DNA from 2 places in the Companilactobacillus paralimentarius genome. Region 2 is predicted to be linked to the other one. Evidence: a T-box and tRNA genes for the amino acid it is inferred to sense, from the RefSeq annotation. Region 2 holds a T-box; the other holds one or more tRNA genes.
The links. The T-box of region 2 lies ahead of leuS (leucine--tRNA ligase). A T-box ahead of a tRNA ligase gene usually reads a tRNA of that ligase, here a tRNA-Leu.
Positions count from the first base shown of each region.

Region 1: it has a tRNA-Leu gene. The T-box ahead of leuS (leucine--tRNA ligase) is inferred to sense a tRNA for this amino acid. The anticodon was not compared.

Region 1 is NZ_OY724131.1:554,946-563,146, forward strand. It holds gene nadE (ammonia-dependent NAD(+) synthetase) at 1-777, shown strand, start outside; gene ACI6PB_RS02605 (aminotransferase class I/II-fold pyridoxal phosphate-dependent enzyme) at 905-2,113, shown strand; gene ACI6PB_RS02610 (hypothetical protein) at 2,097-3,545, shown strand; gene ACI6PB_RS02615 (glycosyltransferase family 2 protein) at 3,546-4,526, shown strand; gene ACI6PB_RS02620 (hypothetical protein) at 4,532-4,966, shown strand; gene ACI6PB_RS02625 (SprT family protein) at 4,968-5,420, shown strand; tRNA gene ACI6PB_RS02630 (tRNA-Leu) at 5,469-5,554, shown strand; gene ACI6PB_RS02635 (tRNA-dihydrouridine synthase family protein) at 5,660-6,652, opposite strand; gene ACI6PB_RS02640 (helix-turn-helix domain-containing protein) at 6,937-7,788, shown strand; gene ACI6PB_RS02645 (SLAP domain-containing protein) at 7,913-8,201, shown strand, end outside.
Region 2 is NZ_OY724131.1:870,096-878,296, forward strand. It holds gene ACI6PB_RS04050 (MDR family MFS transporter) at 1-7, shown strand, start outside; gene ACI6PB_RS04055 (phosphatase PAP2 family protein) at 1-604, opposite strand, end outside; gene ACI6PB_RS04060 (glucosaminidase domain-containing protein) at 685-1,977, shown strand; T-box leader at 1,976-2,187, shown strand; gene leuS (leucine--tRNA ligase) at 2,230-4,644, shown strand; gene ACI6PB_RS04070 (IS30 family transposase) at 4,904-5,938, opposite strand; gene ACI6PB_RS04075 (polysaccharide biosynthesis protein) at 6,274-7,911, shown strand.

The DNA.
Region 1 (8,201 bases), 320 kb from region 2:
ACAAAACCTGAAATTGATCCTGAAACAGAAATAAGACGTTCGGTTGATTTCTTGAAGAATTATGTAAAAGAACGTAGTTTTTTGAAGACGTTAGTTCTTGGTATTTCTGGAGGGCAAGATTCAACTCTAGCTGGTAAATTATCAGAAATAGCTATGACTGAACTTCGTAAGGAAACAGGCGATAACAGTTATCAATTTATTGCTGTACGCCTACCTTATGGAGAACAAGCCGATGAATCGGATGCCATGCAAGCAATTGAATGGATGAAAGCCGACAAAGTCGTGCGAGTTAATATTAAGGATAGCGTTGACGCAATGGTCAAGGCGGTTGAAGCCAATGATTTAAATGTTTCGGACTTTAATAAGGGTAATATCAAAGCCAGAACTAGAATGATTGCTCAGTATGCGATTGCCGGTGATAATAAGGGAGTTGTTGTTGGAACAGATCATGCTGCCGAGAATATTACTGGATTTTATACTAAGTATGGTGATGGAGCTGCTGATGTCACACCATTGTTCCGTTTGGACAAACGTCAAGGTAAGTCTTTACTAGAGAAACTTGATGCACCAAAGAATCTTTATGAAAAGGTACCAACGGCTGATCTTGAGGAAGATCGTCCTAGTTTACCAGATGAGAAGGCTTTAGGAGTATCTTATAAAGATATTGACGATTATCTTGAGGGTAAGGAAATTGATCCTAAGAGCGCTGAAATTATTGAGAATTGGTACAAGAAGACGGCCCATAAGCGCCGTTTACCATATACAGTTTTTGATTAATTATAGTAATAATAAGACGAATTAAATTTGAGGGCATTCAATTCTTTGAATGCCTTTTCTTGTAAGCAATTCTATGTGTTAGAATTAAGATGTATTATATGTATATTTTACGAAGAGGTGTTTAACAGTGAACAATAATTTAGTTTCCCTTATGAAACCATCTGTTGTTGCAATTAAGCAACAGGAGATTTTTAAATTCAATGCGCGCGCCAAAAGTATTCCGGGTGCGGTTAATATGACTGTTGGAGAACCTAATTTTCATACCCCAGAGCATATTAAGCAAGCTGCCATCAAGGCTATTAATGATAATGAAACTCATTACACAGTCCCTGAAGGTAATCATGAACTTTTGAACGCTGTTTCTAAGTATTTGCATGATAAATATGGTTTAAATTATGATCCTAAAACCCAAATCGTGGCTACAACAGGTGTAACTGAAGGTGTCTTTTCGGCCTTCAATGCAATTTTGCAACCAGGTGATGAAGTTTTGATACCATCGCCAGCCTTCACTATTTATGGACCTGACGCTAATTTTAATGGTGCTTCACCAGTTTATATCGATACATCAGAGACTGATTTTAAGGTAACGCCTGAGGTATTGAGTGAAGTTCTGAGAACTAATCCACGTATTAAAATTTTTCTATTCAACTATCCAAGTAATCCTACAGGTGTTAGTTATACTGAGGATGAATTGGTTGCTTTGGCTGAAGTTATTAAAAAACATAATATTTTTGTAATAAGTGACGAAATTTATAGTGAATTGACTTATAATTTTAAACATATTTCATTTGGAAATATTCTTCCTGAACAAACAATTTTATTGAATGGTTTATCTAAATCTCATGCCATGACTGGTTGGCGTTTTGGTGTTGTTTGTGGTCCGGCTGAAGTTGTTTCTCAAATTAACAAGATTCATGAGTTAGCAACAACTTCAATCACCTCAATTACTCAATTTGCAGCCTTAGAGGCTTATAAGAATGGTTATGAAGATCCATTCCCAATGCGTGAAGAGTATCAAGCAAGACGTGATAGACTATTAGCTGGCTTGAATAAGCTTGGCTTTGAATGTCCTACACCAGATGGTGCCTTTTATCTATTTGCCAAGATACCTGAACAATATGTTCAAGATGATGTGAAGTTTGCAAATGACTTACTTGATAAAGAACATTTGGCTATTTTACCAGGTAGTTTCTTTGGAATTGGTGGGGAGAATCATTTGAGATTTAGCTATGCTGCAAGCATGGAGGATATTGACCAGTGTTTATCCAAGTTAGAAGATTTTTTAACTTGGGAAAAAAACGATAGTTTAGAGGAAAAGTATGTTAAGCAAGTTTAAAAGTATTATTAGCAAATTAGTGCTTATTTGCGTGGGGATCTTTACTACTGTAGTTTTTGTACAGATGGGTGGATTTTTTACACTAAATTATTTAAAACCAGAACCAGTACTAGCAATACTGGTTTTTCTTTGTGCAATTATTTTCGTTGCTGGAGTAGGTTATCTGCTGTATCGAATTCGTGATGACGATAAGAATTTAAACAGATTGGTTTTACTTAGCATGTTAGCTATTTTCTTTGTGGTAGCGATAATTTGGTTAAAAGTAGTTCCCAAGACGCAGATCAGCGATTTCGGAGAGTTTTGGAATACGGCTCCTAGAGCTTTAGCCGGAGGTAAAATTTTTAGTTATGATAACGATTATTTTGCCAAGTGGGCTTATCAAACAGGCTTCTTAGTCTACGTTATGACGGTTGTTAAAATTTTTGGTCAGCATGTTATTGCTATCCAATTGTTGAATGTGATTTACCAAGTATTAATTTTGTATCTTGCCTATTTAATTTCAATGCAGATTTTTAATAAAGTTAAGATGGCACGTTTAACGGTCTTTCTACTGATGATTGATCTAGACTGGTTTGCCTTAAATAGTCAATCTGATAATCAATATATCGGAATGCTTTTGTTCATGTTGACATTTTACTTGATTATGCAAAACAAATATTGGACTTATGCTTTAGCGGGAGTAACTTTAGCTATTGGTAGTATTGTTCGTCCAATTGGACCAGTAATTATTGCGGGTATCTTGGTTTATGGTTTGCTATATATGTTTATTGCTAACGATAAGTTCTCTTGGATAGGACTTGGAAAAATAGTAATGACATTGCTTATTTATCAAGTTATATTTTCTGGAGCTAGCTTGGCAATTAAGAGCTCTGGTTTGAATTCTTACGGATTAACTAATCGTGATTCAGAGTGGAAGTTTGTAGTTGGATTAGACGCCTATTCAGGTGGATCATATGATCAAAAAATGGTAGATCGTTTTGACTTACAAGAGAGTCGGGCCAAAATGAGTGCTAAAGAGCATAAAATCATTCATGAGAATATTAGTAATCTTAATGCTTCCCACGGTTGGTTACGCTTGTTTTGGGCCAAGAATCGTACACTTTGGGCAGGACGCTCTATGGCAATTGATTTCACAGAATTTGGCAAAATCCATTCGTTAAAGATGGATAATTTAGTGAAGCTACTAGGATATATGGGAAGTATCATGCTGATTATCTTTTCTTGGATCGGCTCGCTGAGTCTGTTTAAGCAAAAGATTGATAATAAAGTTTTTTTGATTTTATTACCATTGATGGCCTACGCCGTTGTACAATTATTAATTGAAGTTCAGGGTAGATATCGACTTGAATTCTTGCCAGTGATTGCTATCTTGGCTGGAGTTGGTTTGTATAACTGCTTTGATTGGATCAAATCGAGACAGGAGAAGAATTAGATGTCTGATGTATTTAAATTGAGTATCGTTGTCCCATGTTATAACGAAGAAGAAGTTTTGCATGAGACCACTAAGGAATTGACTGCTATTCTTCAAGGCTTAGTGACTGGCGATAAAATTTCTAAAGATAGTAAAATTGTTTTCGTTGATGATGGTAGTAAAGATAAAACTTGGTCGTTGATTTCTGAATTTTCTAAGGAGTATCCATCTGTCTCAGGCGTTAAGTTGAGTCGTAATTTTGGACATCAGGGTGCGTTATTAGCAGGCGTAACGACTGCTTCAAAGGATTCTGATGCCGTTATAACGATCGATGCTGATTTACAAGATGATGTTAATGCTATTCCTAAGATGGTTGATGAGTATTTGAATGGTGCTGAAGTCGTCTATGGGGTAAGAAATAATCGTGATACAGATACGGCCTTTAAGAGAAGTACAGCTGAAATGTTTTATCGCTTCATGGGCTTCTTAGGTGTCAATTTGGTTCCAGATTCTGCTGATTATCGTTTGATGAGTCAACGTGCCTGTCAGGTTCTGTTAAGTTATCGAGAACGAAATTTGTTTTTACGTGGAATAGTTCCACTAGTTGGATTCAAATCGGCTAAAGTTTATTATGCTCGTAAAGAACGATTTGCTGGTGAGTCTAAGTATCCGTTAAAGAAAATGATTAAGTTTGCTATGGATGGAATTACTTCATTTTCAATTGTTCCTATTAAGATGATTATGGGATTAGGATTCTTCATTGTTTTGATCAGTATTGTACTGTTGATTTACAGTTTAATTCAAAAAATCAACGGTAATGTGGTCAATGGTTGGTCATCGCTAATGATATCTATTTGGGCACTTGGTGGTGTACAATTAATTAGTATTAGTGTGATCGGTGAATATGTTGGTAAAATCTTTAGTGAAGTTAAGCAAAGACCAAGATTTACCATTGAAAGAGATATTTATACTGAAAAAACACAAGAAGAAAATAAGAGGTAACGCTTATGAATGCTGCACAAAAAAGAGCCATGCAATATGGTAATTTGATTAACAATACTGTTAATACGATTCAAGAAGAACAAGATAAGTTGAATCCAGAGTTTGAAAAAATTCGTGGGGCATTGGATCGTAGTAAAGTTGATCAATTAGATAGTGTTGAATACACTAGAATTCAAAAGAATTTTGCTGATGGTACAAAGAAATATCAAGAAACTTTAGCCAAATTGGAAAAAGGTAAAGCTCCTGCAAGATTAATGGGAACACATATTACCTTGGTTTCAGCTTTTAGAAAGTATGTTGAAGCTTGTGCTGAGATGACTGAAAGTATCGGTGATGATAAGAACATTGATCGTCATAAGTTTGATGAATCAGAAAAAGGTCAAGATGAAGCTATGGATAAATTCTCAAAACTAATTCAAAAGTTAACTAACTTGGCTTAACATGAATAATTCAGATTTAAATGAGTTAGTAAAAAAGGTTTCCCAGGAATATTTTGGGAAACCTTTTATTCATCAAGCATATTTTAACGTCCGTCTCAAAACAACGGGTGGACGTTTTCACCTGAAAGATCGAAACATCGATATTAATCCTAAGATCTATCAGCAATTTGGTTACGACACTTTGGTTGGTGTTATTAAGCATGAGCTGTGTCACTATCATCTTTATAATGATGGATTGCCAGCCCAGCATCGTGATCATAGTTTCAAAATTCTTTTAAAACAAGTCGGTGGCTTGAGATATTCACCTATTCAAAGCCAAACAAAGAAGACTTATCATCTTTATCAGTGCGTTAAATGTCAGACACAATACGTCCGTGTTAGAAGAATCGATACTAAGAGGTTTGTTTGTGGTAAATGCCATGGGAGACTTGAGTATTTAAGAGATATTAAATAATAATCTTGATAATTTTTTTGATTATATGTATAATATTCTCTGTTGCATGCGGGTATGGCGGAATTGGCAGACGCGCAAGACTAAGGATCTTGTGGAGAATTATCTCCGTGGAAGTTCGAATCTTCTTACCCGCACTACTAAAGTAGTTGGACGATTGTCTGGCTGCTTTTTTTGTTTCTTCGGTGCAAAAAGTGTGCAAAAAAATATCTGACCAGATAATTAAAATGGTCAGATATTTTTTATTTGGTTTGAAAATTGTCTAAAATTTGACGAACTTCATCAGTTGATTTGGCGTTCATCATTTTATTGCGTAAATCAGTAGCTCCTAATTCTGGACGAGCATAAATCTTAAAGAAACGTTTCAATGATGGAAAACGTGGTACATCGTAATGTTGAGAAAAATCATCAAAAAGATTTAACTGTAAACGAAGAAGATCTAGTAATTCGTCTAAAGAATGATCTTGTGGTTCTTTTTCAAAGGCAAACGGATTAGCAAAAACTCCACGACCAATCATAATACCATCGAGGCCAGGATGTTTTTTGGCCAAATCGACACCCGCTTGAAAATCAGGAATATCACCATTGATTTGCAGTAACGTGTTAGGGGAAATTTCATCACGCATTTTTATCAAATCGTCAATAACTTCAAAATGAGCGGGAACCTTGCTCATTTCCATTTTCGTTCTTAAATGAACGGTTAGAAGTTCAACATGTTGCTCAAGTAGGTGGGGAATCCATTCCTTGTATTCTGCTAATTTACTGTAACCCAAACGAGTTTTGATACTAACAGCTAAATCGGAATTTTTGGCTGCAGCGACGATACCATCGATTTTTTCGGGATTACGAATTAAGAAGGTGCCACCATGATTCTTGATGACAGTTTTATCTGGACAGCCGGTATTAATGTCAATTGCTTTGAACCCTTTATCTCTTAGAGCCAGAGCACCACTTTCAAAATCTTCAGGAATATCGCCCCAAAGTTGGACTACGGGATAATTTTTTTCACGAGGATCGATATACAAACGACCATCAACTGGAAATTTAGTGGTAGGATCAGTAATTCCTTTGGCATAAATAAATTCACTAAAAAAGACATCTGGAGCGTAGGCATGGGCAATTACTTGTCTGAAGACAGTATTACTAACTGCTTCCATCGGTGCCATTGAGAAGAAAGGACGTTTTTCTTCTTTGGCTCGATTAGCTATTTGTGACCAAAATGTTTTCGTCACGATTGGTTCCTCCTTATTAAAATCACAATATACTTATGATACTAGTTTCTAATTTGAGACGCTAATATCTCAACTTGGATAATCTTAGCCTGTAGGCCAATTATTGTAAATAAAAAATTAATTCGACAAAATTTTACAAAATGAACATTGGAAAGCTTGTATTTTATGAGTTTTAATCGAAATTTATAATAAAAATTATTTAGAACTTAATATATTTATTTTTAACAAATGAATATATTTATCGATGAGGTGTTATAGTAATATTGATAAATATCAATATTAGATAGATGGGAGTGTTGTTCTTGTTTCTTGGATCTATTATTTATAATAAAAGACGAGAAATGAATTTGACGCAAATTGAGCTTGCCAACGATATTTGCACTCAAAACACTATTAGTAAAATTGAGAAACACAATATAGCACCAACAGTGAATATTTTAATTAAGATATGTCTCAAGTTAAATTTGTCATTGAATGATGTGTTCAGTGATTTTGCTGATAAGAACTCGGATAAAGGTGAGAGCATTTTAGATAAAATTGAAAAAGATGCTTTGATGGGTGAGTTAACAGATATCGATAACAAGTTGTCGGCTTTGCAAGGAAAGTTGAATAATAATGATATGAAACAATACGAGTTAATTACGGGTGTTGTTGATTATCAAAAGAATAATATCGACAATTCACTTTTCACTTTGGACAAAGTTTTACAATTGACTAAGTCAGCGGATAATGATGTTTATACATTGTTAGCATACTTGTTTAAAGGCCTGGGTTATTTGAGTCAAAATCATGTTGATCGAGCACAATATTATTTTCAAATGATCAGTGATGCATTGAATGAAAGTACCGATATTCAAAATGCCAATGAACTAGAAGTACTTTTTGTTTGCAAGACGCTTGCCAACTCTTATAATGCCATGAAACTTTATGAGAAAGCATATCAATTCAGCCGATGTGGATTGAATTATGCCCAGGAAAAACATATTTCTTATTTCCTTGATGAATTGAATTATGATGCAGCTACAGCTGTTAAAAATAGTGACAACAGTTCAGAAGAGTATGAAGATTATCTCAATCTTGCTTACTATTTGGCAAAGGCTAATCATAATGAGAGCTTATTAGCTACTATAAACCGTTAGAAATATTTTAACGGCTTATTTTTTTTGCAAATATTTTTTAGCAGAAATTGTACATATTTTTTGTGAAATATGTTTAAACATATTATAATAAGCTTGGTCTAAGGAGACTAAGGAAGTATAAATTATGAGAAGAAAGTTGTTAGTGAGTGTTGTAGTTGCACTAATGAGCTTTGTTTTTTCAATTTTATCTGTCCAAAGTGTCAAGGCTGAATCTGTAACTAGTGGTAGTTATGTCGAAGTAGATACAAGTAAAGCCGAGCTTTACAATTCATTAGGCCGAAGACTTGATATTTATGAGCCAAAAAATAGCGATTGGTACCTTGGTAAAATAATTGAAATTTCTGGGAAGGATTTTTATCAAGTAGCTACAGATGAGTATTTAAGTGAAGAAGATAGCTATGTCTACCACAATA
Region 2 (8,201 bases):
TAAATAATAGAGTGTTAAAAGTTATGACTATAGCTGCGAGTGTATAACCACCTAGAACATCACTGGGATAATGTACACCTAAAAAAATTCGGCTGTAACCAACTAGTAATACCATAATAATTGTCATTATACTAATAAATACTTTGATTTTTAATTGTTTGAAAATATGAAGACTAATAATTAAAAGTGATATGTATAATGCAAATGAGCTTGCTGAATGACCACTTGGAAAACTATAACCACCAGCGAAAACATAATGGTAATGACTTGGTCGAGGTCGTTCTATTGTGTTTTTTATTAGACTGTTGAATAGAGCAACGACGACTTTATTCAGGACTAAATAGATAGCGGCGTAGTAATATTTCTTAATCACTAATAGAATAAAGAATATTGCTGCAATCAATATTGTGGGAAAAGTGTCACCAAGATTGGTAATTGGTCTAAAGATGCTCAATGAAAATTGATTATGATGGTAGATTTGTTGTATAAGATTTGTGTCAAACTGAGTAATGATTTTACTTTTTAAAGTTACATTTATACTCCAAAAGGTAAAAAATATTACTAAAATGATTAATAAAAGGGATATTTTTTTAGATATTTTCATAATTTTTAGTCTCTCTATTGTTTAAGATTTTGTTAAGAAATATAATAAAGATAAAGATTTTGAGGGAGAGCAAAATACTTATGGTTATTACACGTCGTGAAAGAAGACTTGAAGATAGTCGATTGACTAGATTAAATAATAAAAAAAGTAAGAATGCAAACTTGCGCAAGAATATGACTATATTAGGGTCCAGCATGTTTGTTGGTGCTGCAGTAGCTGAAATTGCTAATGTATCTGCTCCAACACCTGTTAAAGCTGAAGCTTTATCTGTAAATAATTTGATATCTCAAAATTCAGCTGTAACAACTACGCCAGTTAGTTCCAAGGGTGTAGGGGATCAAGAATTTATTGATTATATTGGTAATTCTGCTCGAAAGCTTGCCTCAAACAACGACCTCTATGCGTCAGTTATGATTGCTCAAGCCATGATTGAAAGTGGTTGGGGAACTAGTGGTTTAGCTAGTGCACCTAATTATAATCTATTTGGCATTAAGGGTGAATATAACGGTGCATCAGTTAATATGGGAACACAAGAAGATGATGGGACTGGTAGTCTCTATTCAATTAGTTCTAACTTCAGAAAATATCCATCATATAAGGAATCGCTTGAAGATTACGTTTCACTATTAAGAGGTGGAACAACGGGTAATTCGCAATTGTACGCCGGTGCTTGGAAGAGTAATACTAATTCGTATAAAGATGCTACTAAATTTTTGACAGGTCGTTATGCTACCGATACAACTTATGCATCTAAACTAAATAGTATGATTGAAAAGTATAATTTAACTCAATTTGATGATGCTAGTGCCAAGACTTATACAGTTGCTCAAGATGATACTTTGCAAACAATTGCTACTAAATTTAATATTTCAGTTGAAGATTTAATGAATATGAATAATCTTAAGACTGATAATTATATTTATCCAGGCAAGACTTTGATCATTAGTCAGGCTACTACAACTGATAATCAAACTACAACTACTAATACGACTAATACAGCCAATAATGGCAATTTGGTTAATACTTCTAATAAGACTGAAGCTGACAAAGATAGTGATAAGGGAAATGTTGGTGATGTCTATGGAAGTAAACAAGCTCCAGTTATTGTTCAGGATGAACGTAGCGGAGTAAAGAAGTATGTTCCATCCGATAATTCGGATTCAGATTCAACTGCTATCAATGTTGAAAATGATTATAGTGATAATAATTCCAGTAGTGACAAAAGCAGTCAGACTAGTAAATCAGTAACCGTTCAAAATGGTGACACAATTGACTCCATTGCATCACAAGCTGGGACAACGATTGATAATATTAAGAAATTAAATAATCTTAATTCGGATTTATTGGTTGTCGGACAAACATTATTGGTATAAGATATAAAGCAACGGAAGTAGTAGATTATAAAATACTTTACAGAAAGCGCATGGTGGTGTGAATGCGTAAGTTTTTATTTTCGAACTCGTCCACTAATGATAGTTGCCGAACTTAAGTAAGTGGCTACGCTTGATCCTCGTTAAGGATTTTGAGAGTCGTACTTATTTAGGTACGGAACTTAGGTGGTAACGCGATAACTCGTCCTATGATTATATTAATCATAGGATTTTTTTTGTATAGGAGGAAAAAATATGTACAATCACAATACCGTTGAAAAGAAATGGCAAAAGTATTGGAAGGAACACGAAACTTTCAAGACTACAACTGATCCAAACAAGAAAAACTTTTACGCTTTGGATATGTTCCCATACCCCTCAGGTCAAGGACTTCATGTAGGTCACCCAGAAGGGTATACAGCTACAGATATTATTTCCAGAATGAAGCGTGCCCAGGGTTACAATGTTTTACATCCCATGGGATTTGATGCTTTTGGACTACCAGCTGAACAATATGCCTTGAATACTGGTCATACTCCAGCAGATTTTACTGAAAAAAATATTCAAAACTTTAAGCGTCAAATTAATTCATTAGGCTTCTCATATGATTGGGATCGTGAAGTTCAAACAACTGATCCTAAGTTCTACAAATGGACACAATGGATTTTTGAACAAATGTACAAAAAGGGTTTAGCTTATGAAGCAGAGGTTCCAGTTAATTGGTCTCCAGACTTGGGAACTGTAGTTGCTAATGAGGAAATTATTGATGGTAAGACGGAACGTGGTGGTTTCCCAGTTATTAGAAAACCAATGCGTCAATGGATGCTAAAAATTACAGCTTATGCTGACAGATTAATTGATGACTTGGATGACATTGATTGGCCCGAAAGTATTAAGGAAATGCAAAGAAATTGGATCGGTCGTTCAGTTGGTGCTCAAATTACTTTCCCATTAGTAGATCATGATAAGAAAGTAAATATCTTTACTACTAGACCAGATACTGCTTTTGGTGTTCAATATATGGTTTTGGCACCTGAACATGAACTTGTTGATGAAATTACTACTCCAGAGCAAAAAGCAGCTGTTGATGCTTATAAGGAAGAAGTTTCACACAAGTCTGATCTTGATAGAACTGACTTGAATGATGAAAAAACTGGTGTCTTCACTGGTGCATATGCGATTAATCCAGTTAATGGTGAAAAAATTCCTGTTTGGATTTCTGATTATGTACTTGTTACATATGGAACAGGTGCTGTTATGGCCGTTCCTGCCCACGATGATCGTGATTTTGCTTTTGCAAAGAAATTCAATCTACCAATGAAACAAGTTATTGAAGGCAATCTTGAAGATGGTGCAATTACTGGTGATGGTAAGCATATTAACTCTGATTTTCTAGATGGCTTGAATAAGGAAGATGCCATTAATCGTATGGTTGAATATCTAGAAGATAAAGGTATCGGTGAAAAGAAAGTTAATTATCGTTTACGTGATTGGGTTTTCTCACGTCAAAGATATTGGGGTGAACCAATTCCAGTTATTCATTGGGAAGATGGTACGACTTCACTTGTTCCTGAAGACGAGTTGCCACTTAAGTTACCAGAAGATAGTGATATTAAGCCATCTGGTACTGGTGAAAGTCCATTAGCTAACTTAACTGACTGGGTAAATGTAGTTGATAAGAATGGCCGTAAAGGTCGTCGTGAAACTAATACAATGCCACAGTGGGCTGGTTCATCATGGTACTATTTGAGATACATTGATCCACATAATGACAAAGAGCTAGCTGACTATGATTTGTTGAAACAATGGCTACCAGTTGATCTATATATTGGTGGTGCTGAACATGCTGTCTTGCATCTATTGTATGCAAGATTCTGGCATAAGGTATTATATGATTTGGGTGTTGTTCCAACTAAAGAACCATTCCAAAAGTTATTTAATCAAGGAATGATCTTGGGTAAGGGTCATGAAAAGATGTCCAAATCAAAGGGTAACGTAGTTAATCCAGATGATGTTGTTGAACAGTATGGTGCCGACACATTGAGAACTTATGAAATGTTCATGGGACCTTTGGATGCTTCAATTGCTTGGTCCGAAAATGGACTTTCCGGTTCATCCAAGTTCTTGGATCGTGTATGGAACCTCTTTATTAATGATGATGATTACAGCACATTGCGTGACGGTTTCCTAACTGATGAAAATGACGGTAAACTGGATAAGGTTTACAATGAAACAGTTAAGAAAGTTACAGAAGATTATGATGCATTGCATTTCAATACAGCCATTTCTCAAATGATGGTCTTCGTTAATGAAGCACATAAGGTTGAATCAATGCCTAAATCTTATGCTGAAGGATTGGTAAAATTATTAGCACCAATTGCTCCTCATATGATGGAAGAAATTTGGAATAAGCTAGGCCATTCTGAATCAATATCATACGCTGCATGGCCAACATACGATGAAAGTAAATTAGTTTCAGATACAGTTGAAATCATTGTTCAAGTTAACGGAAAACTTAGAGATAAGATAGAAGTTGCTAATGGTACAGCCAAAGATAAGCTAGAAGAATTGGCTCTTGCTGATGAAAAAGTTAAGAAGTTTACTGACGGCAAGAACGTTGTCAAAGTAATCGTTATTCCTAATAAGATTGTTAATATCGTAGTTAAATAGTATTCAAAAAGAGGTTTCGGAAAATTTTCCGAAACCTCTTTTAGGTTGGATAGTAGGCTAAATTGGACATTAAAGGGTGAGGGTTGATATTTGTATTAAATGAATAATTGCGTGAAACTACTTTTTTGTGTAAATGAATAATAAAATTTGCCTAAATACCCAACGAATTACATTCGAAAATTTCAATAACAAGTTAGCCACTTGGACAAAATAAATTGAATCCAAGTGATATCAGTATTTGAAGTTTATAAATATGTCTTTAAGCGCCACAGGAACTAGCAAAGAGTTCTTGTGGCGTTTTATAGTTCAATAACTTTCTAGGCATATTGTTGAGCTTAAATTCTATGTCTCTTATTACTTTTGGGCTGACTGTATCCAGTGACAGCCCTTTGGGCAAGTCACGACGTATCATTCGATTATGTACTTCATTTGTTCCACGTTCACAAGATGTATATGGGTGTGTGAAGTAAACATCCGCAACGCCAGCCATATCAGATGATAGATTAGAGAACTCAGGGCCATTGTCTGCAGTGATTGAATTGATAAGATCACCATAGTTCTTTATGATCTCTTTCATAGCATAATCTACAGAGTCGGCATCTCTACCGTCAATAAGTCTCATTATTTCAAAGCGTGTCTTACGCTCTATGAGCGTTAAGACGACACTCTCATGGCCATTTCTTTTGCCCACAATCGTGTCTATCTCAAAGTCCCCAAAGGATTCTCTGCTATCAACACTTTTAGGGCGTTTCTCAATACTACGACCAAGTAGACGCTTATGCTTTTTTGAAGTATGTTGCTTAGTCGGTCTAGTTGACTTTTCTACCAGATCAATATTCCGGATTTCAAGTCGTTGTTCATCAATATATTTGTAAAGTGTAGTAGTACAAACCATTTCATCTACTAAGAATAATTCTTCGTTCTTAGCTCGTCCAACGGCCGTATCAGGTGACCATCCATTATCTATGAACTGGCTTACAAAGAAGCCTAAAAAGGCTGTGACTTGGTCGAATTTAGAAGGACGATGGCAAAGCTTACGGTTCTTTACATACTTTTGATGTGCAGTGTCAGGAAAGTAGCAATTCAAGTGTTGAACTTTACCATTAACTTTCTTGATCTGCTCAACAGTACCTCTGTTAATTTCATTATTAATAGTCTGAGGTGAAACGCCGATAGCTTTAGCTATCTGGCGATTCGAGTAGCCAATTGAATGAAAGGAAGCAATCTTTCCACGTTCAATTTCAGTTAAATGATGTCCTTTAGGACGATTTATGATATTCTGTTCTAGCACCAAGACGAAAAACCTCTTTCATTGTTTGTGTGAGAACTCCAATGATACCTGATTTTTACGTCTTGGTGTTTTTATTTTGTCATTTTTCTAAAGTGGCTAACTTGATTATAAAATTCGCCAACGAATTACATTTTATCATTAATGAGGGAATATATAATAGCAAATAATTTGTAAAATTGTCTGAAATTTTCAGGAAGTTTGGAAAATTAATTTGCTTTTTTAATAAATTAAGCGTAATTTAAAATTTTTAGGATAAGAATTTTGCTATAATTAAATGGATAGTTTTTAAGGTGGTGCAAGTTTTGGGCGGAAATAAAAGCCATGATGAGGAAGAAGTAATGCCAGTGATGGATCTGGAATCGTCTTCACAAGATACAATGTTGAAGGGTTCAGCTTGGATGACGGCTGGAAGTATTTTTTCTCGTATTTTAGGTGCAATTTATATTATTCCATGGATGGCATGGATGGGTTCTGATTATCCAGCAGCTAATGCTTTATTTGCTAAAGGATATAATATTTACAGTTTGTTTTTAATTGTCTCAACGGCTGGTATTCCTGGAGCCATTTCAAAGCAAATTTCACATTATAATGCTTTAGATGAATACTCAACTGGAAACAAATTATTTAAACATGGACTTAAAATTATGACGTTCATGGGTGTTATCTTTGGGGCAGTGATGTTCTTTGGGGCACCTGTTTTAGCAACGTTATTTACTGATGGTGATCCTAGAAGTATTCCTGTCATTAAATCATTAGCAGTAGCAGTTTTGATTATTCCAATATTAAGTATTTTAAGAGGATACTTGCAAGGATATTCAGATATGGCACCGTCGGCTATTTCGCAATTTATTGAACAGATTGCCCGAGTAATCTACATGTTAGTTGCCACATATCTTATTATGGTGGTTAACAAGGGTAGTTATATCAATGCGGTCGTTCAGTCAACCTTTGCTGCTTTTATTGGGGCAGCAGTGGCTATTGCCATTTTGGTTCTAGCAATTTTAAAGAAATTACCAAAACTGAGGCGACTTTCTAGAAGTAGCAAGCCTGTTGAAAATCTAAACGAGAGAAACTTTACACGTGAAATTTTTGAACAAGCTGTACCGTTCATCATTTTAGATGCAGGTATCACGTTCTTTAATTTGTTTGATCAATCAACCTTCAATCAATTCATGAGAATGTTTGTTAACGCGACTGGAGCACAGCTAGATAATTATTATTCACTCTTTGGTTTCCAAGCTAATAAGCTGATTATGATTATTGTGTCCTTGTCTTCAGCAATGGCTGTCACAGCAGTCCCTATTTTGTCAGGCTTATATTCTAAGGGTGACAAGTCAAAGATCGAAGACCAAATTTCTAATACTTTGGAATTATTCTTTTTCATTATGATTCCAGCATCATTAGGGATGTACGCTGTAGCACAACCACTTTGGACAACTTTTTATCGTTATGATGCCTTAGGTGTTTTAATGTTACAATTCTCGTCCGTGATTTCTATTCTATTAGGATTGTTTACAGTTCTTTCAGCTGTGTTACAAGCGTTATATCGTAATAAGCTAGCTATTAAATACTTTATTTATGGCTTTATTGTCAAAGTAGTAACGCAATTGCCAATGATTGGTATTTTTCATGAATTTGGTCCATTAGTTGCGACAAGTATTGGTATGGCGGTAGTTTCTTGGCTTATGCTAAGAGAATTACATTTGAGTTATCCGTTCCAAACCGGAAGACTTTCACGACGTATTAGTGGAATTATCCTGTTTTCATTGATTATGTTTATTTCAGTCATGTTTGTTAACTGGGTTGTTTTCCACTTTGTTGGTAATTCAGATAGAATTATCAGTGTGGTTGTTTTAGTTCTAGAAGCTGGCCTTGGTGGAGTAATCTATGGTTACTTAGTTTTAAAAACATCGTTAGCTGATAAAATACTAGGCTCAAAAGTAGAACGCATTAGAAGAATTTTTAATATTAAATAAATTAAAAGCATGCTAGTCTTCCTGGAAGAATCCGACAAGAGGGTTCATTAAGTTAATGTTTTCTTCTTGCAGTTGTCACTTATATAGTGTCATCGTAGTACCTCTTAGGCATCTCTTCCAGAGTTGGAATTCATAATTAATTCATAGGTGTTGAAATTGAACCCCTTAGTTTGGACAAAAACCAAACCGAGGGGTTTTTCTCATGGTTAAATTCAATTTGAATTTTAAAATCAAAATAATAACTGGAGCTTATCTTCTCCAAGTACAATTTAGTAATAACAGAAGGAATA